Regions from separate parts of the Flavobacterium pygoscelis genome, predicted to be linked through region 1. Evidence: riboswitches for the same ligand, from Rfam matches in the RefSeq annotation. Region 1 holds a riboswitch; the other holds the start of a gene.
What was found. A riboswitch is a leader RNA that binds a small molecule or an ion and turns the genes downstream of it on or off. The one in region 1 is predicted to bind cobalamin.

Region 1 (16,018 bases):
ATAGAGCAGTAGGCAGCTCGTCGGGCTCATAACCCGAAGGTCACAGGTTCGAGTCCTGTTCCCGCTACTAAGTAGCCTTATTGAGATTACAAAACGCACATCGCGGGATAGAGCAGTAGGCAGCTCGTCGGGCTCATAACCCGAAGGTCACAGGTTCGAGTCCTGTTCCCGCTACTAAGAAAAAGCTTCAGAGAAATCTGAAGTTTTTTTGTTTATATTACTTTTAAAATTAAACTTCCTCCAAATTTAATTTGATTTAAATTACTTAATTTAGATTGTCAGTGCGAAGTCAGGAGACATTCGCAAAGCGTTTCATAATAACACGTGGGAGAGCTGGGGAAGATAGGTCCAAAATTCTAATTATTTTTTTACATACTAGTGGATACTGGATAATCTAGGTACATAACTTACCTTTTTGTTATACTTCCTCTTTCTTAATAAGCACTGTTTACTTTAAGAAGCTAAATAAACTTTCCTTATTTTTTAAATATTAGAAAATATATTATTAGAAAAATTAAAATGTAAAAAATGAAGGGTCATGGTTAACCTTCCAAGCATTAGATAGTTTAGGAAACAATTCCTTTTCACCAGATATAGTTTTCCAATTCATAATTTTTTCTCTAATTTCTAACTCTACTTTACCATAAACAAATTCTTTTTGTTGGCTAATATGTGTAATTTTAATTTTGGCTTTACCAGATTTTAGCTGACCATTTATAGAAAGGGCAACGGGGTAGGATTTATTATTTGGATAGTACGTTCCTGTAATTTTTCCATCATCTAAATTAGTTTCAATAACAAAAGATAAATATGGTAAAGGCTGTGGATTTATAATATCTCCTTCTGAACCCCATGCTCCATTGAAAAACTCCCTTTTCTTAACTTGCTTTTTCTTAAAAACACCGTAAATAAAATACAAACCAGTACAAATTGCCGAAATTAAAGCAATTAGCATTGCTACAAAACTTATATAATCGGACTTAGAAAATGAATCTTTACTCACTTCTAAACCATTTAATCGTCTTTCCGTTTCTTTTGCTGTGTATGTTGTATACTTTACAAATTCACTATCTGATTTTCTTGCTTTTTCTAAAACAATTATTCTATTTTGTAAATTTAAAACGAGAGAATCTTTATTGTCCATTTTATTTATTATTTCTTGATATTCTTTCTAATTTTAAATGCTTATAATTTATCAACATAAGATGTTTTTTATAAAGATAATCGCAAACATAAACAATCTTATAAAAATCATTGATAAAAGCTTTAGATTTTTCAAGATTTCCTGCTGATAGAAAAGCCTCAGAGAAATCTATAACTTTTTTTATGGTTCAAGCTAAAAATTAAAAAAGCTCAAGAGACTTCTAAAAATTCACAATTTATAAGAAACCAAAAAAAAATGCGCAAAGTCCACAGAGACATTTGCGCAGTTTTTATGAGAAGACTTGAATAAAGAATATTACCAAATTGTTATTCTATCTTTTTTCGGCAAAAACATTTTATCTCCAGCTTGCACATTAAATGCTTCGTAAAAAGGAGTAGTATTCATTAAAGGACCATTAACACGCCAATTTGGTGGAGAATGAGGATTATTGTTAATCCACAAACGCAGGAACTCGTCTTTCATTTTTACTCTCCATATTTTCGCAATAGAAATAAAGAAGCGCTGGTCTGGAGTAAAACCATCAATTTTTGTATTTCCTTGTCCTTCTTCAGTCATTTTAAAAGCATCATAAGCAACTGCTATTCCAGCAATATCTGCCGTATTTTCGCCAACTGTCATTGCACCATTAATATGTAAATCGCCTAAAACGGTATAAGTACTATACAAATTGATAACCTGTTGTATTCTTGCCTTAAACTGAGCATAATCCTCTTTTGTCCACCAGTTTTTTAAGTTACCATTCTTGTCATATTGAGCACCTTGATCATCAAAAGTATGGGTTATTTCGTGACCTATAACCATTCCAATACCTCCGTAGTTAAGCGCATCATCTGCATTATTATCAAAATATGGGGGTTGTAAAATACCTGCAGGAAAAACAATTTCATTTGCAGTAGGGTTATTATAGGCCGTAACTGTTGGAACTGTAGTAAACCATTCTGATTTATCGACTGCTTTGCCCAATTTTGCCAATTGAAATTGATTTGCAACTGAAGCCGCCGAAACCATATTCTCAAAATAAGTATTTCTAGCTATGTTTACTTTGCTATAGTCTTTCCATTTATCAGGATATCCTATTTTCTTAGTAATGGCAAACAATTTTTCCTTAGCTTTTTGCTTCGTACTTTGACTCATCCATTCTAATTTATCAATCCTTTTGGCATACGCTTTTTGGAGATTATTCACGAGGACTAACATTCGTTTTTTAGCATCTTCTGAAAAATATTTCTTTACATACAATTCACCCAACGCTTCACCTAAGTAATTGTCAACGACATTAGCCATTTTTTCTCCACGTTTTTTTTGAACAGCTTGACCCGAAAGCACTTTAGTATATTCAAATGAAGCATCTACAAAAGGTTTACTTAAATCATCTGAATATCTTTCTATAGCATTTGCTTTTAAGTAAATTTTCCAATTAGTAATGGGTATGGTTTTTAATAACTTATTAAGGTTATCATAATAGGCAGGTTGACCTACATTAATAGAATCGGTTTTTGCACCTAAATTGTTTAAAAAAGTAGTCCAGCCAATATTGGGATGTCTTTTTACAAGATCTGTGACAGCCATTTTATTATAATTTGCTTGCACATCTCGAAGTTCCACTTTTGTTTTATGCGAAACGGCGAGTTGTTTGTCGATGTCATAAACCAAATTAGCATTCTTTTTAGCCTCTATAGCATTACTACCTGTTTGTTGAAATAATGTAGAAAGGTATTTTTTGTACGCTTCCTGTATGGCAACAGTTGATGAATCTGATTTAAAATAATAGTCCCTGTCAGGCAAACCGATACCCGTTTGATAGATTTGGGCTATGTTCATACTACTATTTTTTTCATCGGGTGACACACCAAAACCTATAATAGAAGAATTGTCTACTTTTACTTGATCAACTACAAAGTTCATTAAAGACGGTAAATCACTAATTGCATCAATTTTGGCAAGTAAAGGCTTGATAGGTGTATAACCGCGTTTTTCAATCGTTACTGTATCCATACCTGATGCATAAAAATCTCCAACCTTCTGCGCTATACTTCCTGCTGAATTCTTGCTTTGCGAAATACTATCCAATATTCCTTGCAGACGCATTCGTTGTGGGTAATTCATAAACATATAGGTACCAACTCCGGATTGAGATGCAGGTATCTTTACAGAATCATACCATTTTCCATTTACATATTTAAAGAAATCATCACCAGGTCGCAATGTGGAATCTATTCCAGTGATAGCACTATTTTTTTTTCCTTGCTGTTTTGAGCACGCTGTAAAAGCTAAGAATGCAATGAAGAGAAGTAATGAATTTTTCATAATCTAGATTATTTCTATTAAAGTGTACTAAAAACGCTTGAAGGCTGATATTTTAAAATGTTTATGCTTAGCATAGCTAATTTTAGCAGAACAATATACGAATTCAGTTTTTAATTCTAAAGTTTTTTGTTAGAATGCTTCCCATTTACTTCAGATAAATCTGAGGCTTTTTATTTGTATTTATTTAAAAAAAAATTTCATCGATTATTATTACTAATGTGGAGTAATCATAAACTCACAAAGCTTCATAAATACTGAAAGAAACCCTTCGAAAAGTTCCAATTCTGTAATAATACAAAAAAAGATCAAACATTATTAAATGTTTGATCTTTTTTGGATACTTAAATATAAGCAATTTAATCTTGTAAATTATAGGGATAATTAGTGACCGTCAAATTCTCTGCGGTTATAAAAAGCATCATTATCACTGTCAGAATCATCGCGAGACTTCTCATCAGGATAATAGGAATCAAATACTTTTTTTTCATAGTTCCTGTCAAAATTTTGCTCTCGATTATATCGTGTTGTTTTTCTAAAAGTATTATAATCTATACTATTAGCCATGACAATTTTTGTGTCTTTATTTATGGTTACAGATCCAATAGGTATAATAATATGGCTATCTCCATCCTTATACATAAATTCATTTACACTTTCGTTTGTTATAGCTTCATGAACTTCATTTTTACTGTCTTCTATTAATCCTTTATCGACATTGACATCTAAATAAACTACGCGTTGCATATCTTTATTTACCCATAGATTGTCGACTTTACCAATAGTGCGGTTATCTGCATCTACAATTTTCCAACCTCTTACGTCCGAATAGTCTGAAGACACTTTATAATCAGAAAGTTCATCTAGTCGGTATAAATTTTTAACTTTATTTTCCATATCTCTTTATTTTTAATAGTATCAATTTATTTATTCTCTAAATCTTTTTACAGAAATTAATATGCAATCATTACTCTGTTGATAATTTCAGAGAACCTTTTCTGCCTCTTTTCTTTAGCATAATACAAGTAAAGCAGCTATTAATTAACTATAAAATTTCACACTATATAGAGTGATTTATTTCCACAACTTTCCTAATTAATTTGCTGTAGTATCTACACTTGTAGTGTTTTCGATCACTGTTGTGTTTTGAACCTGAGTTCCATTATCTTTCAAAAAGATGAAATATACAAGCGCTGCTATTAACACTATTGCTATAACCCACGGCCATATCGGCTTCTTTTTCTCAATTTTAATTTCTGCCATAACTAATTTTTTATAATTATTAATATTCAACTTTTATTTAAACTAAAGGTACAAATGAGTATGAATTACTAAGTATTTAATTTCAACTATAAATTACATAATTCCCAGCAACCTAAAAATTAACTATTTAATATATTTTTGGAAAATTAAAGGTGAGAATCAAAAATTATCATCAAAGTTATTTTAATCTTAAACAAAGATTGAAATTAAAAACCCATATAAAATAACATACCAACTATGAGTTTACAAGGTTGAATTACAAAAAAATAGCCACAGATTAAATTAATTTTCACAGATTAAATCTTTTTAATCATATTAAGCTGCGGCTAAAAATTTTAAACCCAAAGAAAGATGCACTTAAAGCACATCGTTTTAAACTCAATTTATTGCCTATAAACACTCTTAAATCAATCAATTTTTATTCACCAAATAAAATTATGCGCACAAAATCAAAAGATTCTCGTAAAGCAATTCATAGGAACTTTTTTAAAACAACAGAAATAAACAAGTCGTAAAAGTTATTTAAATCGAAATCTCTTTTACTTTTACCAAATGTTAGAAATTCTTTACCAAGACGAATATATTATAGCCATTAATAAACCCAGTGGATTGCTGGTTCACAAATCATTTTATGCACGCGATGCTAAAGTGTACGCCATTCAAGAATTGAGAAATCAAATTGGAGGGCAACACGTATATCCTATTCATCGTTTAGACCGCAAAACATCTGGTGTCTTGTTATTTGCTTTAGATAAAGAGGTTTTAAAAATTATGAATGATAGTTTTGCCACGCGTGAAGTCGAAAAAAAATATTTAGCCATTTTACGCGGTTGGTCACCTGAAGAACTAACAATTGATTATGACTTAACCAACGACGATGACATTACACAAAATGCAGTAACCTACTTTCATCGTTTACAAAATACTGAAATTGCTTTAGAATTTAATAACAAACCAACTTCACGCTATTGTTTGGTAGAAGCGATTCCAGAAACGGGACGCATGCATCAATTGCGAAAACATTTCAAGCATATTTTTCATCCCATTTTAGGAAGTCGTCCTCATGGTTGTAACAAACAGAATAAATTATGGTTGGAGAATTATGAATTAAAAGGAATGATGCTTCATGCACATCAGTTAATTTTTAATCATCCTATAAAAAACGAACAAATTATCTTGAATGCCAAGATTAATGAAGAGTTTAGTAGAGTAGGAACCATTTTAAATCTAGATTTAAGTCAGTATCAATAGAATCATAATTTTTAGGTGTTTTTCATATTGTATTGTTTAAAACTCACGCCAAAATACTAATATTACTGAAAATTGATTCAATATCTATTCCCCAAAAATTAAAAAAAGTAACTTATAAATAGTGTCTTTTTTATTCCATGCAATTCCTCAAAATAATCTGCATTATTACATTTTTCTAAAAAATATACAGAAGAGAACAACAATCATTATTTAATTTAAAACGAAACAGCCTGATAAGTAAGAAAAGTTTATCTACTTTTGCCTTCGCAATGGTTTACCTATACTTTTCGGTATAGCTAACTAAGAGGGAATCAGGTGTAAATCCTGAACAAGCCCGTTACTGTAAGTTCCATGCAACATTTTGACAGATTTCTTTTAATAGTAAATCTTAACTTTTGCCACTGTTTTATCTGCATGATATAATGGGAAGGCGGTTCAAAATGGGAACAAGTCAGGAGACCTACCACTGTAAATAAATTGAAGCTTTCGCGGACCAGAGCTTTCAAACACAAAAATTCAGAATCATATTTGATTTTAATGAATTCAATTACATCTATTTTTTTTAAATAGCCACATTGTTATGCACTTATGTAAATTAAGATTGTATCGTCTGTTACATGGTGGATTATTGTTGTTCGTATGGATTATATTTTCTAATCCAGTCCTTGCACAAAATAATCTTCCTGTACCTAAAAAAGAATCTGATTCTTTAAAACCACATCCTTTGAGTGAGGTGATACTGTATTTAAATAAGCGAGAATTTAAAATCGAATCGCCTATGCCAGTTCAAATTTTATCCGGCAAGCAATTAGAAAAACTAAATAGCCTTTCTGTTGCTGATGCTATTCGATATTTTTCCGGTGTTCAACTTAAAGATTATGGCGGTATTGGCGGATTAAAAACAATCAATGTTCGCAGTTTAGGGAGTGCACATACGGCGGTTTTTTATGATGGAATGACAGTAGGTAATGCGCAAAACGGACAAGTAGATTTGGGCAAATATTCCCTTGATAATATAGAAGCCATAGAATTATATAACGGACAAAAATCCTCTATTTTTCAACCAGCGAGAGGTTTTTTTGCCTCTAACACACTCTTTCTTAGATCGAAAACACCAGAATTTAAAAAGGATAAAAATACAAATGTGCGTACTGCATTAAAAACAGGCTCGTTTGGACTTTTTAACCCTTCTGTACTGCTAGAACAAAAGCTTTCTCAAAAAACCTCTTTTACTACGAGTGTAGAATGGACAAAAGCAGATGGACATTATAAATACCGTTATCAAAAAAAAGCCGGTTATGACACAACAGCTGTAAGACAAAATGGCGACGTTGCAGCCTTTAGGGGGGAAATTTCATTCAACTCAAAGATTAGCGAAACAGCAAAAGCAAGCTTGAAAGCCTACTTTTATAACTCAGAACGAGGATTACCTGGGGCGATTGTAGCTAATAACTACGACCATATTCAGAGACAATGGGATAGTAATTTTTTTATTCATGGCTCTTATCAAAACTCATTTTCGGATGCATATGATTTACTAGCCAATGTGAAATTTAGCAAAGACTTTAGTCGTTATCTGGATCCAGACTACAAAACGCTAGAAGGTGCTTTAGACAACAAATACTATCAAAATGAATTTTATGCCTCAATTGTAAATCTGTACAAGATAAATAAATGGTGGAAAATAGCGCTAGCAACTGATTTTTCAATTAACACTTTAGAGGCTAATTTATATCGTTTCCCCTATCCTACCCGATATTCCTATCTCGGTGCTTTATCCAGTGAGATGCATTGGAATCGTCTAGACATTCAAGCCAGTCTTTTGGATGCTTATGTAGATGAGCAAGTCAAATATTATCAACAAGGAAAAAATCAGAATGTATTTTGTCCGGTACTCTCCGCTTCCTATCAACCCTTAGAAAATAAGAATTTCAGAGTGCGTGCTTTTTATAAGGAATCTTTTAGAATGCCAACTTTCAATGACTTGTATTATACTTTCATTGGTAACAGTTCCTTGAAACCAGAATTCACAACACAGTATAATTTTGGAACCACTTATTTGCTTGAGCCTAGAAAATTTTTACAAACTGCCTCTTTTCAAGCTGATGTTTATTACAATCGTGTAAAGGATAAAATAATTGCTATGCCATCTTCTAATTTATTTCGATGGACAATGATGAATTTAGGAGAAGTTGAAATCAAGGGATTAGACATCAATTTTAATATGATTTTCAAACTACCTGCAGAAATAGCACTAGATCTAGGCCTCTCTTACACTTATCAAATCGCAAGGGACATTACTCCAAAAGGTAGCACCTACGGAGACCAAATTCCTTATATACCAAAAAATAGTGGAACACTAACCTCCAGCATTAACTGGAAAAAATGGCAACTAAATTATAGTTTTATTTATACTGGTGAACGCTACAGTCAGAAAGCAAATATACCAGTAAACTATGTTCAACCATGGTACACCAGTGATATGGCTGTAATTTGGGATACTAGAATTTTAAAAAAACGTATAAAAATTGGAGCTGAAGTAAACAATTTAATGAATCAATATTATGATGTAGTCTTAAATTTTCCGATGCCTGGACGAAATTATCGATTAAACCTCGCTATTAATTTTTAAAAAAACAACCTAAAAAGTCAAATTATGAAAACAACAAAAAAAAATTTAATTCTTCTGATAGTCGTAATAAGCAGTTTTACTTCTTGTCAAGGTGATGATCCTATAATTAAAGAAGAAATAGTAGAACTTCCTTCACAAACACCGACAGCGGTTGAGGGTTTCTATCTTTTGAACGAAGGAAACATGAGTTCTAATAAAGCTTCATTAGATTATTATGATTACAAAACAGGAGTTTATAAACGAAACATTTACAGTCAAGCCAATCCAGAAGCTACGTTAGGGTTAGGAGATGTAGGAAATGACATTGCTGTTTATGGTAGTAAAATTTATGCCGTTATAAACAACTCAAATAAGGTTGAAGTGATGGACGCAAAAACTACAAAGCGTCTAAAGGTTATTGATATAAAGAACGGACGTTACGTGACTTTTGGTAACGGAAAAGTATATGTGAGCTCTTATGATGGCGAAATAGGTTTAGATAACAACACTCCAAATGGTTTTGTTGCTGAGATTGACACGACCTCACTAAACATCGGCAGAACAGTAAAAGTAGGCCGACAACCGGAAGGATTAGCCGTAGTGGGACAGAAACTATATGTTGCTAATTCTGGAGGATACAATCCTACTAATTATGAGAGAACCGTATCTGTAATTGATTTAAAAACATTTACAAAGACAAAAGATATTGATGTGGCTATTAACTTAAATCGTCTAAAAGTAGATAGTGATGGGGATATTTATGTAAGTTCTCGTGGAGATTATTATTCTATTGCCTCCAAATTATTTGTGATTGATACAAAAACTGATTTAGTAAAAAAAACATTTGACATTGCCTGCGCAAATTTATGGATTGCCGGAGATCAAGCCTATGTAATTGGTTCAGAATTTAACTACACTACTTTCGAGAATGTAATTACTTACTCGCTCATAAACACAAAAACAGAAACCCTTTTACCGCAATCTTTTTTACCAAAATCTGTTAGCGATTTAATAACAACTCCCTACGGAATTGCGGTAGATCCAATATCATTTAACATTTATATCACCGATGCAGGAGATTATGTGTCTCCAGGAAAATTATACTGTCTTGATAAAGATGGAAACACAAAATTTACGGTGACTACCGGTGACATTCCAGCTCATATTGCTTTCAAACAAAAATTCAAATAACAATTAATAACCCTTTAAGTAATTCTAAAAATGAAAAAAATTCTATTTGCTTTGTCCCTAATCTTTACGTTGGCTGCTTGCTCTGATGACGAAATAGCCTCACCAGAAATTGAAATCACAACACCTAGTGGTGGTTTTGCAGTTGATAAAATGCAATGGCTAAGAATCGCACCGGAATTAAAAAACGCCGACAACGCAACATATACTTGGTCTCTAGATGGTAAAGAAATTGCAAACACAGTCAATTTACTTTATACTTTTTCAGAAGCTGGATCTCATAACCTAGTTTTTAAAGTAAAAAATGAAGGTGCAGAAACCTCCAAAACTTTTACAATAACGGTAAACGAAAAAAGCTATTTTAATAAAATAACTCGTGTATTTGATTATTTACCTGCACCTGGACAATCCATTAACAAACTTCCTACTGCAACTGCTAACGACACTGATGAAACCATGCGTCTTGCAGCGGAAACAAAATTAACAGCGAATAATATGATTAGTCTTGGTGGTTTTGGTGGATATGTAACTTTTGGTTTTGACCATACCATAATCAATAAAGAAGGAAATGATTTTATTGTTCTAGGAAATGCTTTTGAAAATAATGCAGAACCAGGCATTATTATGGTTTCTTACGATGCAAACGGAAACGGTAAAGCTGACGATGAATGGTATGAAATTGCCGGTTCAGAATACAACAAACCGACCACGATAAAAAACTATGAAATCACCTATTACAAACCAGAAAGTGAGCCAGTAAGCCCAACTGAACTTAATTACATCAAATGGACAGATAATCAAAACCAAACTGGATACATTTCTAAAAACCAATACAACAAGCAAAGTTATTACCCTTTATGGAAAGGTGCGACAGTGACATTCAAAGGAACTTTTTTAAAATCTAATTTAGAGAAAAAGTCATTTTGGGTTACTCCTGCTTACGAATGGGGATATGCGGATAACTGGTCAAATATGGATGAGAAAGCTCAAATTGATATTAGTTGGGCTGTTGATAAAAATGGAAAACCTGTAAAATTAGCTGCAATTGACTTTATTAAAGTATATAGCTCTAATCGTGCAGAAAACAGTTCAACTGGAGAAGTTTCAACAGAAGTTTCTGGATTTACTGATTTAAATTTAAAATAAATTTCACTCTATATCAAATAAAAAAAGCTTCAGAAAAACTGAAGCTTTTCTTATATATTAAAATAAAGTAATTAATTATAACTTTTGAAACGTTTCAAATTAAAGTGAAATGATTAAATAAAAAAACCTGTAGCAAATGAGCCAACAGGTTTTAACTAAGTTCACTAAAAACGATACTAAACCAACAAACAATTATTAAATTATAATGTAATTCTTAATCTTCTGATACAATAGCAGTATTTCTATCGGCTTTAACATTTAATAATACAGCAAGTCCCTGATCATTAAGCATAGTCATATTTAGAGTGTCTAAAAGAGCTAAATCTTTAGAAACAAAACCTTTAAACCTATTGTAAGAAATATTCATTTCTTTTAATTTATTTAATTTTTCTAATTCTAGTGGTACGCCACCATTCATTTTATTATCAAACAAGCTGAAATTTTCAAGTGCAACTAAATTTTTAACATCTTTGCTTAATTCACCTACGAAGTTATTACTATTTAGAAGCAAGGTTTTAATGCTTGTAATCGCATAAAGTGAATTGGGAATGTATCCTTCAATTTGATTGTTAAATAATGAAAGTGTTTCTAAATTTCTTAGGTTACCAATATTTTCAGGAAGTTGTCCTGAAAGTCCATTCATATACAATTGCAAATCCTTTAAATTAGATAATTCGCATATTGAAGTAGGAATTTCACCTAAAAACTTATTAAAAGACAAATCTAAAACTCTCAATTCTTTTAATTTTCCAATAAAAGTAGGTATGGTTCCTGAAATTTGATTTTTATGTAAATCTAAAACCTCAAGGTTAACCAAATTTACAATCTCAACTGGAAGTGCACCAACTAAGTTATTGTTTTCTAAATGAATCGCAACCACTTTATCATTTTGTACTGTAACACCATTCCAACTAGAAACTGGTGATGACAAATCCCACGTTGTCTTCCATTGTTTTCCATTTGTAGATTCATACAATTTTATCAATGCATTTTGCTCTGCAGGAGACACCTTAGCAAACATTGAAAAGGAAAATAATGCGATTAATAATAAGCTGTATAGTTTTTTCATGATCTTGATGTTTTCTTTAACACATTTAAAAATAACATCATTATCGCTAATCAACAAATAAAATCGATGAAATACACAATTAAATAATTAACAAAAATAAAAATCTTACATTTATATATGCTTTATTTTATTTTAATTGAACTAATACATGTAAACTCTGCGTTACTAGCATTTTATTAAAACTATTTTTTGTCATAATTTCATTCAAAAAAAATTAAAAAACTCATTAGTTTTCAATGCTGCTTGTATATAAAAGGAAAAAGATTTGTCATGAAATAATATTAATTTACACTAATAAATAAGAAATTCAACTTTTATAAAATGCTTTCAATATTTTTGGCAAGATCAATATCTTTATCGGTAACACCATCTTCATCATGTGTAGTTAGACGAATAGTTACTTTATTGTAGACGTTGAATAATTCAGGATGGTGATTGGCTTTCTCTGCAAAAAGTCCAACTTGAACTATAAAACCTAAAGCTTTTGAAAAATCTAAAAATTTAAAATTTTTCTCTATACCATTATTAATAAATTTCCAGTCTTTAAGTTCTGATAACTCTTTTTGTATTGATTTTTCTGTATACGTTTTCATAATGCATTTTTTAATTTTTATAAAGTTAGTTAAATTTTAAAGAATCAGAAATATATTAACTTTATTGATTAATTTTGAAAAATATCTTTTTACAACTTGAATACAGAGTACTCTTTTACAATTTATAATTCTACTGAACAACTTCCTTCAAACTGGGACAGCATAGCAGTCTCAAGTGTTTTTTTATCTAAAAACTATTTAAAAGTACTAGAACAATCATCTCCTGAAAACATGATTTGTCATTATATTGGTATTTTTAAAAAAGAAAAATTAGTTAGTATTGCCCTTTGTCAATTTCTTGATTTAAACAAATTAGAATCTTTTGGAGAGCGAGATAAATGCATTAAAACTACCGTTAGAAATCTAGTTTTCAAAAACTTTGCCTCACAAGTATTAGTAGTTGGAAATAACATGTTGACTGGCCAAAACGCATATGCTTTACTAAACGAAATAGAGGAGAAAACCGTAATTGCATTATTACACGAAGCTACTAAAGAATTAAAAAAACAATACAAATCAAAAGGGATCACGATCCACATTACTACTTATAAGGATTTTAGTAAAACGCAAATTGAAAACTTTGAAACTTGCGAGTTTAAGAATGATTATCAATTTTCGACACAACCTAATATGATTTTTTATATTAACGAAAATTGGAAAATAGAACAAGATTACATAGATTCTCTTTCAAAAAAATACAGAGATCAATATAAAAGAGCTCGCAAAAAAGCAGTAGGTATTGAAAAAAGAAAATTACATCTAGAAGAAATAATTTTGCTAGAAGATGCTATTTATGACTTGTATTTTCATGTGGCAAAAAATGCTCCTTTTAATACTTTTTTCTTACCAAAAAATCATTTCAGAATTTTTAAAGAAATTTTTAAGGACCAATTTCTTTTCTACGGTTATTTTTTAAATGAAGAATTAATTGGATTTAATACTTTAATAAAGAACGGAAAAACGATGGACACTTATTTTCTTGGATACAACGATACCATTCAAAGGGAAAAGATGTTGTATTTAAATATGCTCTACGACATGATTGCCTATTCTATCAAAAAAGATTTTGATGAAATTGTTTTTGCAAGAACAGCTTTAGAAATTAAAAGTTCTGTAGGTGCTAAACCCGTAAAAATGTACGGAATTATATCGCATAATAATTCGATAGTAAATTCATATATGTCAAAAATATTCAAGTATTTAGAACCTGAAACCATTTGGCAAGAGCGAAATCCTTTTAAATAATAATATTTATACAACGGGAATTGCGACTTTCATTTGTTTTGGTAAAATTTCGATATTGAGTTTAGTTTCAGCTCCACAATATTCACCATCAATTTGAAAACTAACAGGCACATTAGTAGCAATTACTGCTTTAGCAGTAGAAATAATTTCGACATCATTATTATCCAAAGGCATATTTCCAGTAATAATTTTGCCCAAAACAACCAAATCCATATTCTTTAAAATTACCAATTCAAACTTTCCATCGTCCATTATTCCGTTTGGATTTATAGAAATGCCTGTGCCGTATTTTTGTGAATTGGCAATAACAATCATTCTTGCTTCACATTCTACTGTTGGAAAATCACCTGTGATAGTAGCGGTAAATGGATCGTCTAAATCAATTAAGGTGTTTACTGTTTGCAAAGCATAACCCAATTTTCCTCTGATACTGCTGTTTTCATAGTTCTTTATCATTTCGGCATTGAGACCAAGATCACTCAAATGAATGCTTTTTTTTCCGTTGATGGAAATCATATCCATTTCCATATAGTGATTATAAAATGCAATTGGCAAATTCTCTTCAATTGTAGTCGGCAAATTTAAGTCTACTGCTAGACCATTTGCAGAACCTGCAGGCAAAATGCCAATAATAATATCTTCATCTTCTAGAGCTTCAGCAACCATTTTTATAGTTCCATCACCTCCAGCCACTATTACTCGCTCCGTTTTATATGTCTTATAAAATTCGTTTAGGCGATCACTATCTGATATTCCAGAAGTTTTGAAAATGTGGATATTAAAATTTTCCTTTTCTGCAAAAGCAGTTATGGTATTAATTAATTCAGTCTTATCAATACCTCCTGAAATAGGATTTACAACTAGGATACAATTATTTTTCAAAATTTATTCTGCTTTATTGATTAAAAATCTTTAAATTCATCTACTTTCAAAAGTACTACAATATATGAAACCAATTTTAAAATTATATCGAGGTTACGCAAATGAACAAGAATTAATTGTTATGGGTCATGTTTTTAAACCTACAACTACTGAAGAATATAATTTTCAAAAAAAAAAATTCAAAAATGCGAGATCTATTATCCGATTATTTAGAATTAAAACACAAAGCAATGCAGATGTTTATTTGAATCACTGTAATACTAAAATTCACACTAAAACGCTAAAAGATGGCTACTTTAAGTTTTGCGTTCCATTAGATCAAAATAATGCGTATGGCTGGATTGATTATGAAGTAAGCATCATTTATAATAACGAGGTCATTAGCACAACTGAAAGCTATATTAGACCACACAAAGGGAATTTAGGCATTATTTCGGACATTGATGATACCTTTTTGATTTCTCACACCAAAAGCCCTTTAAAAAAATTATACATTTTATTATTTAAAAATATAGATAAAAGGAAAGTTTATACCGATGTTGTAACTCATTATCAAGCTTTAAGCACAGCCAAAAGAGAAAACAAAGATGAATTTAATGTTTTTTTCTATGTATCTAGTAGTGAATGGAACTTATATTATTTTATTAAAAAATTCACCCAAATTCATAATTTACCTAAAGCAGTTTTACTTCTAAAAGACATTAAAACAAGTTTAAAAGATTTTTTATGGACTGGTAGAGGAGATCACAATCACAAATTTGAAAAGGTAAAACACTTATTAGAATTTTACCCCAATTTACAATATATACTTCTAGGTGATGATTCCCAGCAAGATGCTTTTTTATATGAAGCAATATGCAAAATATTTCCCGTTACTGTAAAAGCAGTTTACATTAGGCAAACCGGAAGCGTTAAAAAAGAAAAAGTAATCACTGTTTTAAAAAATTTAGAAACTTTAGATGTTTCAGTGTGCTATTTCAAAGACAGTAGCGAAGCTATTGCACATTCAAAAGCTATTGGAATAATAGAATAAAAAAAAGAGTCCGTTTTAGGACTCTTTTTTTATTAGGCATTGTCTATCTCTTCTTGAACTAATTCCCAATCGAGAAGTAGTTTGTCTAATTCTGCTTTTTTCTTATTGTATGCAGTAAAAAACTTAGCATCTTCTATGTGTTTGTCATAATTAGAAGCTAGCATTTTATCATCTTGCTGAATATCTCTTTCTAATTGTTTGATTTGACTTTCAACTTTACTTAATTTATTTTGCAAAGCCTTCCCTTTTTTCTGATCTTCATAAGAGG
Region 2 (16,018 bases), on a different contig from region 1:
AGAAAGTGTTAATCAAAAATCAAAAATTTAAATGTTAAATATCGTTTTAGTAGAACCTGAAATCCCTAATAATACGGGGAATATTGGTCGTTTGTGCGTGGGAACGGGAAGTCGTTTGCACTTAATTCATCCTTTTGGATTTGTGATAAATGATAAAAACTTAAAGCGTTCCGGATTGGATTATTGGGTTCATCTTGACGTAACAGAATATCAAAATGTAGCCGAATGGAAAGCACAAATACCAGATTTATCGCGTGTTTTCCTAATGAGTTCTCATGCTACTACATCATATTTAGAAACGGATTTCCAAGACGGTGATTGGCTAGTTTTTGGTAAAGAAAGCAAAGGTTTAAGTGAGGAGGTTTTATCTCAATTTGAGCATCATCTTACGATTCCAATGTCAAATTTAATCAGAAGTTTTAATATTGCTAATTCTGTTGCTTTTGTAATTGGCGAAGCAAAACGTCAAATTTCATTGAAAAACTAATTTTTAAACAATTAAAAATTTTCCTTTTTCTGGGTCAAAAATAATATGTTCATCATTGAATAAATTGTTAAAACTTCCTTTTGAAATAAAGTTGCAAGGTTCGTCTTGAATCACAGTTTCAGGAGTCATAATAATCATTTCGTCACTTAATTGTATCGCCATATCAATATCGTGAGTAGAAAAAAGGATGCATTTCTCAGTTTCTTGTGTTAGTTTTTTTAGCAGTTTAAAAAGTGAAACTTTATGTAATAAATCGAGATGCGTGGTGGGCTCGTCTAGTATGATTAAAGGCGTGTCTTGTGCTAAAGCTCTTGCTATGAGAACCTTTTGTAATTGACCATCACTGATTTCGAAATGTTTTTTAGTAGCCAAATGACAAATTTGAGTGAGTTGCATCGCTTGCTCTACTTTTGCTATATCAAGATCTGTTAATTTTCCTATCCAATTGGTGTAAGGTTGTCTTCCCAAGGCAACCAATTCAAAAACAGTAAGATTGCTTGGTGGTAATTTTTCTGTAAGAACGACACTGAGATTTTGGGCTAATATTAAAGAATCTAGATTGTGAATACTAGTACCATTTAATAAAACAGTTCCTGTAATAGTTTTTTGAATCCCCGTTATTGTTTTTAATAAAGTAGATTTTCCAATTCCGTTAGCCCCAATTAAAGCGATTAATTTCCCTTTGCGCAAAGATAAATCAATGTTTGAGGCGATAATTGTTTTTTCTTTTTTATGAGAATATCCAATGCTAATTTTTGAAGCTTGTAATATGATTTCGTTTTTCATTAGTTCATCATTTTACGTTTTCTAATTAATAACCAAATTACGATAGGCGCACCAAAGATAGAGGTAACCGCATTAATTGGTAATGTAATATCACTTCCAGGAAGTTGGGAAATACAGTCGCAAATTAACATAATTAATGCTCCAAAAAGAATAGTGCCCCAAAATAAAATAGTGTGATTGCTCGTTTGAAAAACTAATTTTGCAATATGAGGAACCGCCAATCCAATAAAGGCGACTGGTCCGGCAAAAGCAGTAATACTTCCCGCTAATATACTGGTAGCAAAAATGATAATGAGTCTCGCTTTTTTATAATTCATACCTAAACTTTTTGCGTAATTTTCGCCAAGAAGTAAGGAGTTTAGTGGTTTCACACTAATAAGACTGAGTACTAATCCTATCAAAACGCAACTGGATAAAATAGAGATAGCCGTCCAAGATAAATTACCGAGATTTCCTAAAGACCAAAAAGTAAATTTTTGTAATTGCTCTGCAGTACTAAAATAAGTCAGTGTTCCTACGATTGCACTGGTGAGACTACCAAACATAAGACCAACAATTAAGATCGCCATAGTATCACGCAAGCGATGTGAAACCGTTAAAACAGCTAATAAAACAGCAAAACTGCCTAAGCTAGAAGCTAAAACAATTCCGTAGGAGGAGACTAAAAAAGTTGCTAAAAATGGAGGCATTAGTGCAGCGCCTAATATGACTATTGCAACTCCTAAACTCGCACCTGAACTGAGTCCTAAAACATAAGGACCCGCTAACGGATTTCTAAATAGGGTTTGCATTAATAAACCACTTATTGATAAACCCATTCCAACTAAAACCGCCGTAATCGCTTTAGGCATGCGGTAATTGATGATAATGTATTCCCAAGTGGATTTGCTTGCCTGTCCACCGGTTAAGCTTTTATATACTTCCTTCAAAGGAATGTTTATTGATCCAAAACTGATGTTTATAAAAAACAAAATGATGAATCCTAAACCCAGTAAGGAAAATAAAATAATATTACGTTGTTTATTGGCCAATTTAGTTCAGTTTTTGTGCAAAGGTAAAAGTATAATTGGGAAGTAATTCAGGATGGAAGATTTTGATATAATCTTTTAATACTAAATCAGGTCGGCTAGGTGCCGATTCATAATAAATTGTTCCTCCTGTTGCTCCTATTTTACCCTCAAAAGTATACACTTGTTTGGTTTTGAAAGCATCAAATTGACTGTAATGCGGATTGATATTTTCTAATTCCGCTACCGTTTTAAAAGGACCTGTTGCAATCCAATAATTGGCGTTTTTGGCTTTTTCTAATACTTTTTCGAATGATAATCCAATGCTACCTGTTCCTTCGGTATCTGCCCAAAGGTAATTCGACTTGGCATCTTTTAAAAATTGTGCAACCCAACTGTTGGCTTTAGCTACATACCATTGGTCTTGGTACATCGAGCCATATAATACGTTTGCTGTTGGTTTTTTGGTGGAAACTAAATTCATAGCTTCTTTGTAATTTTTTATAATATCGTCAAATTGAGTTTTGGCTTCTTTTTCTTTTCCGAAAAGAGCTCCGTACAATTTTATCCATTCTGCTTTTCCAAGCGGTGATTGTTCCATCCAGTCAGCTTGAATCAATACTTTTAAGCCACTTTTCTGCAGATTGTCGATCATTGGATTGTTATTGTCAATGCCAAAAGTGACAATAAGTTCTGGACTCATTTCGATCAATTGCTCCATGTTTAATTTTTCGTTTTGACCTACATTTTTAATCGACCCATTGTCAATTAATTTTCGAGTTTTTAAGGAAGAAATGTAATCCGTATGTGGGAATCCAACCAAATGATTTTCAACTCCAAGCATTTCTAAATAAGGAATAATAGTGGTTGAGGTAACAACTATGGATTGTAAAGGAACTTTAATTGTATTGTATTTTTGTAAACTATCAGGAACTACAACGTTCTTCTCTTTTAAGATGTAAGTAAAGTCTTTATCAGCATTGGGCCAAGGGTTGATTATCTTGACTATCGAATAGCCTTCCTGCTTGAATATAGCTAAGTTACTGGCGTATTCTATTTCATTTTTTGCGTTTGAAAATGATTTATTTGCTGATTTTTCGGTTTTTTTGCAACTAACGAAGGTTGAAAGAACAAGAAGTAAAAGAATTTTATAAGAAGTAAGCTTCATGATGCCATTTTATGATTAAGACAAAGGTAAAAGAAATTACAAAAAAATCTTGTTTATTTTTTAACCAAAAAAAATCAACAAATACTATCTTTACAACATGAATGGTAGTAAAGAAAAACAGTGTTCAAGCTGCGCTACCTACTTTGGTTGTGGAAATACAGCAGGAGGGAGTAGCTGTTGGTGTAATGATTTCCCACCTTTATTAGTTCCTACAACCGCAATTGATTGTCTTTGTCCTATTTGTTTCAAGCAATCCTGCTCAGAAAAAATTGATGAGTATATAGCGACATTGAATCCGGAGACCATTTTCCATAATAAGGTAGCATTGTTGCCTAAATCCAATAATTTGATTGAAGGAATTGATTACTATTTAGAGAAAGGGAATTATGTTTTTAAAGCTTTCTTTCATTTGAAAAGAGGAAACTGCTGTGGTAATGGTTGTCGTCATTGTCCGTATGATTTTAAAAACGACAAACCACAGAATAAGAACCTATCACAGGGATAAAAAAATCTATTGAATAATTAATAATTATTAACTATAATGATATATCTGATAACCGGCGGAGAGCGCTCAGGAAAAAGCAGTTATGCCGAGAATTTGGCAAAAGAATTATCGGCTAAGCCAATGTATGTAGCAACAGCGAGAAAATGGGATGATGATTTTCAAAAAAGAATTGATCGCCATCAAAAAGATCGTGACGAACGCTGGATAAACATTGAAAAAGAAAAACACCTGAGTGAAATTGATTTCTCCGGAAATGTTGCCATAGTTGATTGTGTTACGCTTTGGTTGACTAATTTTTTTATAGATACTAAAAATGATGTGGATTTGTGTTTAGAACAAGCCAAAGCAGAATTTGACCAAATCGTAAATCAAGAAAACGCTACTATTATTATTGTTACCAATGAAATAGGAATGGGTGTTCATGCTGAAACGCACATTGGACGAAAATTTACCGAATTACAAGGTTGGATGAACCAATATATTGCTAAAAGAGCGGAGAAAGTGGTGCTAATGGTTTCAGGAATTCCTGTAACAATAAAAGGATAATAATGAATTTTTTGACTTCTTGGAGTGGTGGAAAAGACAGTTGCTATGCCATGATACAGGCAGTTAATACAGGCTTAGTCCCTAAAGTATTGCTGAATATGATGAACGAAAATGGTCAAATATCCCGTTCTCATGGATTGCCTTTGTCAATTTTGAATCAACAAGCCCAAAAAATGCAATTGCCTCTGGAAGGCATTCCCACAACTTGGGGCGATTATGAAGCAAAGTTTATCAGTACTTTAAAAACGCATAAAATAAAATATGATTTGGATGCCGCTGTTTTTGGCGATATCGATTTACAAGCTCATAAGGATTGGGAAGATAAAGTATGTCAAGCAGCTTCTCTAAAAGCAATTTTGCCTTTGTGGCAGCAAGATCGGATTAAATTGGTTAACGAAATCATCGAAAACGGTGTCGAAACGATGATTGTTTCTTGCAATACAATAATGGGCGAAAGCTATTTGGGGAAAATCTTAACCAAGGAATTGGCATTAGAACTAAAAGAAAAAGGAATTGATCCTTGTGGGGAGAACGGAGAATTTCATACTTTGGTTCTCAATTGCTCTCTTTTTTCAGAAAGGATCACCCTTCCAAAGTTTTCGATTAAAACTTACAACGACTATTGTTTTGTAGTTTGGGAAGATTTCGTTTAGAAATTTAATGAATAATTGAGTATAAAAAAATTACGATGACCTATTTAGATGAAATTTTAAAATCCCGTCGCGACACTCGACATTTTACTACTGATGAAGTTCCTGATACCGTTATTCAAAAAGCACTTCAGGCAGGACATTGGGCACCTTCTGTGGGTTTAACAGATGCTACAAAATATTATCTGATTAAGTCGGACGAAATTAAGAAAGCTGTTAAAGAATTGTTTTTGGACTATGATACTAAAGCAGCAAATCAAACGGATAGCGCACAACAAAAGGAAGATTATAAGGCATTAAAATTAGAAGCAATTCAAGAAGCTCCGCTTGGACTTGTAATTTGTTACGATCGTTCGGTTTTGAATGATTTTAGCATTGGAACTGTAGGAAGTAATGAAGCAATTAAATTTAGTTCGGTTTGTGCTGCTCAAAATATATGGTTGTCTTTGACAGAACAAGGTTATTCGATGGGATGGATTTCGATTTTAAACTACTATCATTTCAAGCAGTTATTAGGATTGCCAGAACATATAGAACCGCTAGGATATTTTTGCGTAGGCAAACCTGCAACAGATTATGATAATCAACCGATGTTACAACAACTGAATTGGAAACAAAAATCAAAAGCTCCTTTTGTAGAAGAGATTTTAGTTCCAGTGAACTATCCAGAGTCATTGCGAGTAACTAAGCAAACTCACACAGAGTCTAGATCAATAAAGGATGCATTACAACATAAAATTGACCATAAAACCAAGCCTTTAGGTTCATTAGGGATTCTTGAAAAGCTAGCCCAACAAATAGGAGAGCTATTTCAAACTCTGGAACCAAAAATAATTCAACCCAATATTGTTGTCTTTGCCGCTGATCACGGAATCGCAGTACATGGTGTGAGTGCCTATCCACAGGATGTAACGCGTCAAATGGTGACTAATTTTCTTGAAGGTGGAGCGGCAATAAATGTTTTTTGCAAACAAAATAATATCAAGTTGTCAATTGTGGATGCTGGCGTGAATTATGATTTTCCGCCGAATGCCGATCTGACAACAACTAAAATTGCTAAAGGAACCCAGTCCTTTTTACACGGACCGGCAATGAGTGCGTCTGAATTGCGTTTGTGTTTTTCTAAAGGAGCAGCGGTAGTGAATGCTATTGCAAAAACAGGTAGTAACTGTATTGGTTTTGGAGAAATGGGTATTGGAAATACCTCGACAGCTTCGGTTTTAATGAGTATAATTACAAATATTCCACTTCAAGATTGCGTAGGATTAGGAACAGGAGTAAGTGATGAGAAGCTAATTCAGAAACAAAAAATATTACAAGCAGCGATAGCTAATTATTCAGGAACCGAAGAATTAGAGGAAAAACTGGCTTATTTTGGGGGATTTGAAATTATACAAATGGCTTCTGGAATGTTAGCGGCTCATGAAAATAACATGCTAATTCTAGTGGATGGATTTATTTGCAGTGTAGCATTTTTAATTGCTCATCAAAAAAATCCAGAGATAAGCAAAAATGCTGTTTTCTGTCATTGTTCTGCTGAACAAGCCCATGTTAAATTACTGGATTATCTAGGAGTTCAGCCCGTTTTACAATTGGGATTGCGTTTAGGTGAAGGCACTGGTTGTGCTATTGCATTTCCAATTATCCAGTCGGCGATCGCTTTTTTGAATGAAATGGCTAGTTTTGAAATTGCTGGAGTGAATAACAAATAATTTTAGGATAAGATGAAATTTGGTCAAAGCTATATTAAAAAATAAATTAAGAGTCGTCCCAATAAATCTGGAGGTAAATTAAAAATAATAAAACTGCTAACATCTTTATATGTTGCATTATAAATAGAAAATTTAATTGGCATTAGCCAAAAAGCAAAGAGATTTTTATACTAATATGAAAAAAGAGATACACATATTTTTTACAGCATTGATGTTTTACACCCGAATTCCTTGCCCCAAAAACATAGATCATAATCCAGATTATTTAAACAAAGCTTCTCGCTATTTTCCTATTATTGGATGGATTGTTGGCGCTGTGGCATTTGGTGTTTTTAGCTTGTTTAATTATTTAATGACTGTAGAAATAGCGGTGATTTTTTCTATGATTGCCTCTATTTTAGTTACAGGTGCTTTTCATGAAGACGGTTTTGCTGATGTTTGCGATGGTTTTGGTGGCGGATGGACTAAAGAAAAGATACTCTTAATCATGAAAGACAGCGCCATTGGGGCTTATGGAGCGATTGGGATAGTTTTATTGTTTTTACTCAAGTTTAAAACTTTGTCTGAAATAGTTTCTTCTTCAGAGTTCTTCAAAACTAAATATCAAATCCTAATTCTGTTACTTTTTGTTTCGGCTCATTCTTTGAGTAGATTAGCAGCAATTTCTATTGTTTTTACTCATGAATATTCGCGAGAGGATGCTACAAGTAAAAGCAAACCTATAGCACAAAATTATACTTGGCGTGAAGTGGCAGGTGCTTTCTTTTTTGGTTTATTACCACTTATTCTATTAGCTTATTTTCAATGGCAATTCTTATTGGTTTTAGTTCCTATTTTCATCACTCGTTTTTTCATGGCGCGTTATTTTCAGAAATGGATTGATGGCTATACAGGAGATTGTCTTGGAGCTACCCAACAAGTTTGTGAAGTAGTATTTTATATTTCAATTATTGTCTTATGGAAGTTTATTTAGTACGCCACACCGAAACGGTTTGTGAAAAAGGAATCTGTTATGGGCAATCCGATGTTCATATTTTAGAACCGTATTTAGAATTATTCGAATCAATAAAAAATCAAATTCCAGCCGGTGCAGTTGTCTATTCTAGTCCGCTGTTTCGTTGTACGGAATTGGCTAAATACCTTTCGAATGTTATAATTACAGATGATCGATTGATGGAAATGAATTTTGGGGATTGGGAAATGAAAAATTGGGATGCTATTCCTCCAGATGATTTTGCACCCTGGATGAACGATTTTGTCAATGTAGCTGTTCCAAACGGAGAATCTTTTGTGGATTTATACAATCGGGTAAATGATTTTTTAGAAAATGAACTTCAAAGAAAATACAATGCACCAGTTGTTATTGTTGCCCATGCGGGTGTTATTAGAAGTATTCTTTGTAAAATAGCTAGTTTACCACTAAAAGAGGCGTTTAATAACAAAGTTGGTTTTGGTGATGTGATAAAAATTGAATTGTAATTTACTAAAAATCAGTGCGTAACGATATATTTTTTAGTTTCATTTAAATAACCAGTCAATAGTTTCTACAAATTTGTTTTAAAACTGAATTAAATTTTACCTTTGCTGCCGTATTAAGGTTGTGTATTTGCTTTTTGTGAAACACATTAAAAGGGAATCAAGTGATTGAAGATTAGCGATTTTAGATTTCAGAATTATTCTGTAATCAAAAAATTGTAATCAAAAAATAAAAATCTTGAGCTGTTCCCGCAACTGTAAGCTATAAAGCTTGTTGTTAGCTACAAACCACTGTTCGCTTGTGCGAATGGGAAGGTAAACAACAAGACGCAAGCCAGGAGACCTGCCTTTTTTCATAACTAATATCGAACTTTCGGGAAAAAGGTTTAGGAATTATGGCAACTAAAAAATTTCGTTTACTTTCTATTATATTGTTAAGCCAATTCCTTTTGGCTCAAAATAAAACGGCAATACCTCTCAACGAAGTAGTGGTTTCTGATACGCAACTTAAAAACTTTTCAAGTTCCCAGTCCGTTTTAAAATTGAACGATTCTATTATTAGTAAAAATCAATCTTCATTAACCTCTCTTTTAAATTATAATTCAGTTATTTATTTCAAAGAAAATGGTTTAGGAATGGTTTCATCGCCATCTTTTCGAGGAACAACTGCGCAACAAACTGCCGTGGTCTGGAATGGTATTAATATTAATTCTCAGTTATTAGGGCAAACAGATTTTAACACTGTGTCTACAAGAGGCTATAATTCAATTGATGTAAAAGCGGGCGGAGGGAGTGTTGTTTATGGCAGTGGTGCAATAGGAGGCACAATTCACTTAAATAATGATTTGAAATTTAGAAACACTTTCGAAAATAACTTAGAAGTATATTATGGTGATTTTAATACACTAAGCACTATTTATGCGGTTACCGCAGCAACAAACCAATGGAGTACCAATGCTAGTTTTACCAGAAATAGTTCTGATAATGATTATAAATTTATTGGAAAACAAGGTAAAAACAGTAACGGAGAGTTCTATAATACTAATTTTAGTACTGCCATTGGTTATAAGTTGGATGCTAAAAATACCATTAAATTGTACAGTGAGAGTTATGATGGGGAACGTCATTTTTCTATAACCTCACCAAATGCTACTAAAACAAAATACCAAGATTTTAATACCAGAAATTTATTGGCGTGGACTAGTATTTTTGGCAAATCAGTTTCTAATATGAAACTCGCCTACATTACAGAGCATTATAAGTATTTTGATGATATCGAAGAGGAAGACTTTACTTCCGGAGGAGTAAAAAGTTTTATTGCAAAATATGATTTTGTATATGCATTTTCTTCTAAAATAAATCTGAATACGCTATTCGATTACAATAAAAGTAACGCATTTGGATCTGGAGTCGGTAATAATAGTAGACAAGTAGGAGGTATTAGTGTTTTAATGAAACAATATATTACTGAGAAATGGAATTATGAATTGAGTGCTCGAAAAGAGATTTCGGATGTTTATAAAAGTCCTTTGCTATTTTCAGCGGGTACAACTATCGATTTCTCTTCTCTTTACCAGTTTAAGTTTAATATTTCTCGCAATTTTAGGGTGCCTACTTTTAATGACTTTTATTGGGAAACGGGTGGTAATCTTGATTTAAAGCCGGAGAATTCCTATCAGTTAGAATTGGGTAATAATTTTAGATACAAAGATTTTAATGTAAGTGCTACTTTTTACGCTTCAAAAATTACGGACATGATTCGCTGGTTGCCCACTAACACCGGAAACTGGTCTCCTTTTAATACCGATAATGTTTCTATTTATGGATTTGAAACTTTGGGATCCTGGAAAAAGAACTTCAATAGTCACAACTTTGGGATTAACGCAACTTATTCTTACACTGTTTCGTTAGATGATAAAAATAACAATCAACTTTTTTATGTTCCCTATCATAAAGCAACCGCTGCTGGTTCATATTCCTATAACAGGTTTAATTCCTATTATCAATTTATGTTTGTAGGTGCTGTTTTTACTACTTCTGATAATAATCCAAAAAATATTTTAAGCGATTATACTATTTCTAATTTAGGAATGGATTATAATTTCAGTAAAAAAAATGTCTGTAAAATTGGCCTTAAAGTGGCTAATCTTTGGAATGAAATATATGAATCCTTACCAAGCCGATTGATGCCTGGAAGGAATTTAACTCTTTATTTAACCCTTAATTATTAAAAAATGAATTTTAAAAATGCTTTTCTTGGAATTTTTGCAAGTGCTTTATTATTAGCTTCTTGTAGTAATGATGATACAACTGAAAATAAAGTGCCTTTAGGCGCTTATGACAAAGGTGTTATTGTATTAAATGAAGGTAATTTTGGTACACCAAATGGTTCTGTATCTTTTATCTCTAGTGAATATGCTGTTATAAACAATATTTTTGGGATAGAAAACAGCAACAAACCTTTAGGAGATGTTGTGCAATCCTTAAGTTTTTCTGAGGATAAAGCATTTATTGTTGTAAACAATTCAAATACTGTTGAAGTAGTCAATAGATATACCTTTAAAAGCATTGCAACTATAACTGACCAAATAAAAAACCCTCGTTATAGTGTTGTTTTAAACGGAAAATTATATGTTACGAATGCAAAAACGAAGTCAGTAAACGTTTATGATGCTAAAACATACAATTTTTTAGAAGTTATTGCTGTAAATAAAGTGGTAGAGAAAATAATTACTGCAAATGGTAAATTATACATTACTAATGGTGCATACGGAAGTGGTACTAGTGTAACAGTTATTAATCCTCAAATTAATAATGCAATGAGTACTATTACGGTTGAAAACGGAGTAAACGCTATTGAGGAAAAAAGTGGATCTGTATATGTTTTATCTGGAAATGCTGAAAAAAGTAAGTTGTATAAAATTAATACTACTAATGATACAGCAACTGCTATTGAATCTACTGTGTTAAAAAACGCAAAAAATATGGATATTGATGGAGAAAAAATATATTATACTGTAGGTAATAATGCGTATGTAATGGCTTTGAATGCTACAAGTTTTAGTGAAGCTCCGTTATTTTCAATTCCTGATGGCGGTTATTTTACTTTTTATGCTTTTAATGTTATTGATGGTAAAATTTATTCTGCTAATGTAAACGGATTTACAGCAGCAGGAACAGTAAAAATATTTTCTTCTACAGGTGCCGAATTAAAATCAGTTACTGTTGGTATGGGCCCTAATGGATTTTATTCAAACAATTAATCCAATTATCTAAGCTAATATTCAAACTAAAAAAACACCTCTTTTTCAGTAGAAAAAGAGGTGTTTTTAGTTTGAATTTTAAAACAATTTAAATAATAAATAGCTGTTAATTATTTTCTTTATTGTCTTATTAATTTTGTTCCAATGCTTTCAAAAGTCCTTCTGGAGCTTTGTCAATATACATTTGGTTTTGAAATCTATTTAATGATTTAGAATCATTGATATATTTAAATGGATCCACTTTATTTTGATTGATCATTCTACCTGTTCCTGTAATTTTATTTATAGCTACACTTAATAAAGGTTCCGTACTTTCGCCCAAACTTCCTAAAGTACTTACTGTTTCTATTACTTTAAAATTAGGTACTAAGCCCGTAAAGTAATCTCCAAACCCTTCAGAATTTACGATTTTTAACACAATTGGTTGCATAGCATAACGGTGTTTTGGGTTTCTGTTTTTATCAGTAAAAGTAGGGGAATCATATAAAGTTACCGAACCTACATTTTTACCAACAGTTATATCGCCAATTTGAACAACAGTAAGATGAGGTTTTAATCCATTTATGACCAATTCACTCGCAGAGGCCGTATTATTAGAGGTCAAAATATATACTTTATTAAGATCTAGACAATTAATAGGAGTATCTTCTATTTTGTCGCTAAAATAATTAAACAAGGCATCAGGATTTTCAGCTTCAAAATAAGAATTGATTTTTGTATTCCATTGTTGTTTTGCAAATACTTCTTTTTCTTTAGTTTTCTTTTTAATCATACTCGCTAATCGAGTGGCTGTTTGCACAGATCCACCTCTATTGTATCTTAGGTCAAGAACTAAATCTGTTACTCCTTGTGCTTTTAGTTCACCAAAAGCTTCATTTAACTTGATGTCATAATCGCCATAAAAACCATTATACATTAAATAACCTATCTTATGTGCTCCTGAAGTAATCACTTTATTAACTAAAATTGGATTTTCAGACAATACCGTTTTTGTCAAAGAAACTGATTTTCCGTTGGGAATTATGGTGTTTCCATTCAACGTAGCCATGCTAAGAACGTAAGTTTCATTAGAACCGTATAGTAAGGATAAATAATTGTTGTTGTTCAGCGGAGTACCATTCACAGCAGTGAAAATATCACCTCGTTTAATATCTTTATTCGATGCATCTGAATTATTTATTACATAGCGAACGTATCCAAATACTTCCGTACTGCTTCCTGCTTTGTAACTTAACCCAAATTCTAGTCCGTTATTTTTTGTGGTTCCTTGCAATTGTCCTTCTAATTCTAAATAATCATCTACAATCCAACTAAAACGATCGATCGTTTTATCTACACGAAGCGCATTAAATAAGTCTTCGGGGTTTTGATAATTGCTTAGAAAACTGTTTAATTCCTTTTGGTTAGCAAAACGATTGTCATTTAAATTAGGAACATATTCTTGCCATAAATAATATTGATTAAGTCCTTTCCAGATAAAATCTTGGATTTCTAAGCTCGCTGGCGGAGCAATATCGTCATTGTCTTGACAGCTATTAAAACTAATGACGGCTATAAAAAGTAGGAGTGTAAGTAGGACTGTTTTTTTCATATTGGGGATATCGATATCAATTATAAACGTAAAAATACTAACTTTAGTTTTATTTTCTCTTCTTTGTAACAAAAAGAAATGGAAATCGTCTTGAATGTAAAACCTCTCTAATAATTATCTTTTATGGATCAAAACGAGTTTGTTCTGATAACGACACCGTTTAAAGACAAAATCTTCCGACTAGCAAAGCGATTACTCGTAAGCACAGAAGAAGCAGAAGATGCAACTCAGGAAGTTTTATTTAAGTTATGGAGCAAGAGTTCAAGTGTATCGACTTATAGAAATGTAGAAGCATTTGCTATGACTTTGACAAAAAATTATTGTTTGGATCAATTAAAATCTAAGAGAGCGACTAATGTTCCGTTAAATTCTGATCATGACAAGGATTTTGATTCGGAATTAGGTAAGAATATTGAAGATTTAGACAGTTTAAATTGGGTTGAGAAATGCCTCGCTCAATTACCAGAACAGCAGCAAATAATTATTCAATTGCGCGATATTGAACAATACGAATATGAAGAAATAGCGAAAATTGTAGCAGTAAGTGAAAACACAGTTAGAGTGACACTTTCTAGAGCTAGAAAAACAATAAGAGAATTTATGAAAAATGTACATGATTATGGAATTAAGTAGAATAGAAAGAATAGTAGATAAATATTTTGAGGGTGAAACTACTATTGAAGAAGAAAAAGAATTGCAAAATTATTTTTCTTCTACCGAAGTAGCTCCTCATTTAATGCAATATGTTTCGATATTTAAACATTTTGAAGCGGCAAGAAAGGAACATTCTAATTTAGAAACACCTATCTTTAAAAATCCTAAAACTCAAAAAAGAATTGGTAAAAATAATTTTTATTGGGTATCTATAGCGGCTTCAATAGTAGTTGTTTTAGGAATTGGTTTGTTTTATATGTTTGGAACTGAATCCTCAATCAAAAACAATGAATTGGGAACTTATGACGATCCTAAACAAGCTTTTGAAGCGACTCAGAATGCTTTGAATTTGCTATCAAATAATGTAAATGTTGGCATAGAAAGTGTACAGTATATTGACGAGTATCAAAAAACCAAAAACAGAATATTTAGGACGGTTCCCAATCCTACTTCTGAGTTTTAAATTTTAGAAAACCATTACAATTAATTTTAAATAAAATAAATAATGAAATCAAATAATATAATTACAAACTTTTCTGCAACAGCAGAATACAACAAAAAAGAACGTCATTTAACTAGAGTAAAAAACGGTTTACTGACTATTGCTTTTGTTTTTATTTCAAGTTCGATTTTTTCGCAAGCTGCTTTTGATAAATTTGACGGTCAAGAAGATGTAACGTCAATTATTGTTAATAAAAAAATGTTTGATTTAATGAGTAAAGTCAAAGTGGATGCTTCTGATAAAGAAACCCAACAATACTTAAACTTGATTAAAAAACTGGATAATCTTAAAGTCTTTACTACAAAAAGCGCTAAAGTAGAAGGAGATATGAGGTTGACCGCTGAAAAGTATATTAAAACAGCTGGTTTAGAGGAATTGATGCGAGTAAATGAAAATGGAAAGAATATTAAGATTTTAGTAAAATCGAGTACTACAGATTCTCAAATAAGAGAATTGCTGATGTTTATTGAAGGCGCTAAAAATGCTGATACTGTTTTGATGTCGTTGACAGGTAATTTTGATTTAAACGAAATTTCTATTCTTACAGACAAAATGAGAATTCCAGGAGGTGATGATTTGAAAAGAGCTACTAAAGGAAAGAAATAAGTAAAAATTGCACACTTTGGCTTACAATTTTGCTCTTGTAATATGTTAAAAAGAAAGAGCTGTATCCTTAAAATAATTTTGTAAAAAAGCGTCTTGATTGATTTCAAAACGCTTTTTTTTGATGTAGTTTCTTTTAAAAACAGTATTTAATGCTAAACTTGAATTTATATATTAAAATAAACAATTCTTGTTTTGCAATAATTTAGAAGGTTATAATACCGTTTATTGGTTGTAATAGATGAAATTTGTAAAAATATAAAGATACAAACATGACTGTTTTTAAACGTTTTTTGCTGTGCTTATTATTAATTTCCTTAAATGGGTTTTCTCAGAAAACACAGCATGCATCTTTCAAAGTAGTTCCTCTTGGAGTTAAAGGAGGAATAGATGAGAAAAATTTATCGGCTTATTTAATTGCTCCAGAAAACACGAACGATTACATCAGTCTGGATGCGGGAACATTACACTCTGGAATCGAAAAAGCAATTAAAAATAACGTTTTTAAAGTTTCCTCGAGTCAAGTTTTAAGGAAATATATAAAAGGATACTTTATTTCTCATGCGCATTTAGATCATGTTTCTGGTTTGATTATTAATTCGGCTGCAGACTCTTCAAAAACAGTTTACGCTACAAATAGGTGCATGAAAATGATGCAAAATCATTATTTTAATGATGAAACATGGATCAATTTTGGAGATGATGGTCCAGGAAAACCATTAAAAATGTATCATTTTCAAACTTTAGATATTGGTAAAGAAATACCAATAACAAATACTAGTATGACAGTAAAAGCATTTCCTTTAAGTCACGTTAATCCTTTTGAAAGTACTGCTTTTTTAATTAAAAATGCAGATAGTTATGCATTGTATTTGGGAGACACTGGACCCGATGTAATTGAAAAAAGTGATAATCTGAGTAATTTATGGATGGCAATTGCATCTTTGGTTAAGAGCAAACAATTGAAAGGAATGTTTATCGAAGTTTCTTTCCCAAATGAACAACCAGATCAATTTTTATTCGGTCATTTGACTCCTAATTATTTAATGAATGAATTGCATAAACTGG

Region 2: linked by a shared signal. The riboswitch ahead of MW871_RS04585 (TonB-dependent receptor plug domain-containing protein) and the one ahead of MW871_RS08835 (TonB-dependent receptor plug domain-containing protein) in region 1 are both predicted to bind cobalamin.

Annotation. Positions count from the first base shown of each region.
Region 1 covers NZ_JALNUB010000005.1:541-16,558, forward strand. The annotation lists tRNA gene MW871_RS08800 (tRNA-Met) at 1-67, shown strand, start outside; tRNA gene MW871_RS08805 (tRNA-Met) at 102-174, shown strand; gene MW871_RS08810 (hypothetical protein) at 515-1,144, opposite strand; gene MW871_RS08815 (M13 family metallopeptidase) at 1,460-3,472, opposite strand; gene MW871_RS08820 (PRC-barrel domain-containing protein) at 3,854-4,366, opposite strand; gene MW871_RS08825 (hypothetical protein) at 4,565-4,732, opposite strand; gene MW871_RS08830 (pseudouridine synthase) at 5,285-5,983, shown strand; cobalamin riboswitch at 6,237-6,465, shown strand; gene MW871_RS08835 (TonB-dependent receptor plug domain-containing protein) at 6,564-8,615, shown strand; gene MW871_RS08840 (YncE family protein) at 8,640-9,785, shown strand; gene MW871_RS08845 (PKD-like domain-containing protein) at 9,816-10,928, shown strand; gene MW871_RS08850 (leucine-rich repeat domain-containing protein) at 11,143-11,997, opposite strand; gene MW871_RS08855 (4a-hydroxytetrahydrobiopterin dehydratase) at 12,312-12,590, opposite strand; gene MW871_RS08860 (peptidogalycan biosysnthesis protein) at 12,687-13,835, shown strand; gene MW871_RS08865 (diacylglycerol/lipid kinase family protein) at 13,842-14,717, opposite strand; gene MW871_RS08870 (App1 family protein phosphatidate phosphatase) at 14,782-15,750, shown strand; gene MW871_RS08875 (ABC-F family ATP-binding cassette domain-containing protein) at 15,783-16,018, opposite strand, start outside.
Region 2 covers NZ_JALNUB010000003.1:22,394-38,411, reverse strand. The annotation lists gene MW871_RS04640 (pseudouridine synthase) at 1-31, shown strand, start outside; gene MW871_RS04635 (tRNA (cytidine(34)-2'-O)-methyltransferase) at 32-487, shown strand; gene MW871_RS04630 (ABC transporter ATP-binding protein) at 491-1,273, opposite strand; gene MW871_RS04625 (iron ABC transporter permease) at 1,273-2,304, opposite strand; gene MW871_RS04620 (ABC transporter substrate-binding protein) at 2,306-3,448, opposite strand; gene MW871_RS04615 (C1orf53 family protein) at 3,546-3,953, shown strand; gene cobU (bifunctional adenosylcobinamide kinase/adenosylcobinamide-phosphate guanylyltransferase) at 3,990-4,499, shown strand; gene MW871_RS04605 (Dph6-related ATP pyrophosphatase) at 4,502-5,152, shown strand; gene cobT (nicotinate-nucleotide--dimethylbenzimidazole phosphoribosyltransferase) at 5,188-6,861, shown strand; gene MW871_RS04595 (adenosylcobinamide-GDP ribazoletransferase) at 7,037-7,834, shown strand; gene cobC (alpha-ribazole phosphatase) at 7,819-8,340, shown strand; cobalamin riboswitch at 8,440-8,702, shown strand; gene MW871_RS04585 (TonB-dependent receptor plug domain-containing protein) at 8,733-10,568, shown strand; gene MW871_RS04580 (YncE family protein) at 10,572-11,600, shown strand; gene MW871_RS04575 (S41 family peptidase) at 11,731-13,191, opposite strand; gene MW871_RS04570 (RNA polymerase sigma factor) at 13,315-13,824, shown strand; gene MW871_RS04565 (hypothetical protein) at 13,811-14,308, shown strand; gene MW871_RS04560 (DUF4252 domain-containing protein) at 14,351-14,953, shown strand; gene MW871_RS04555 (MBL fold metallo-hydrolase) at 15,223-16,018, shown strand, end outside.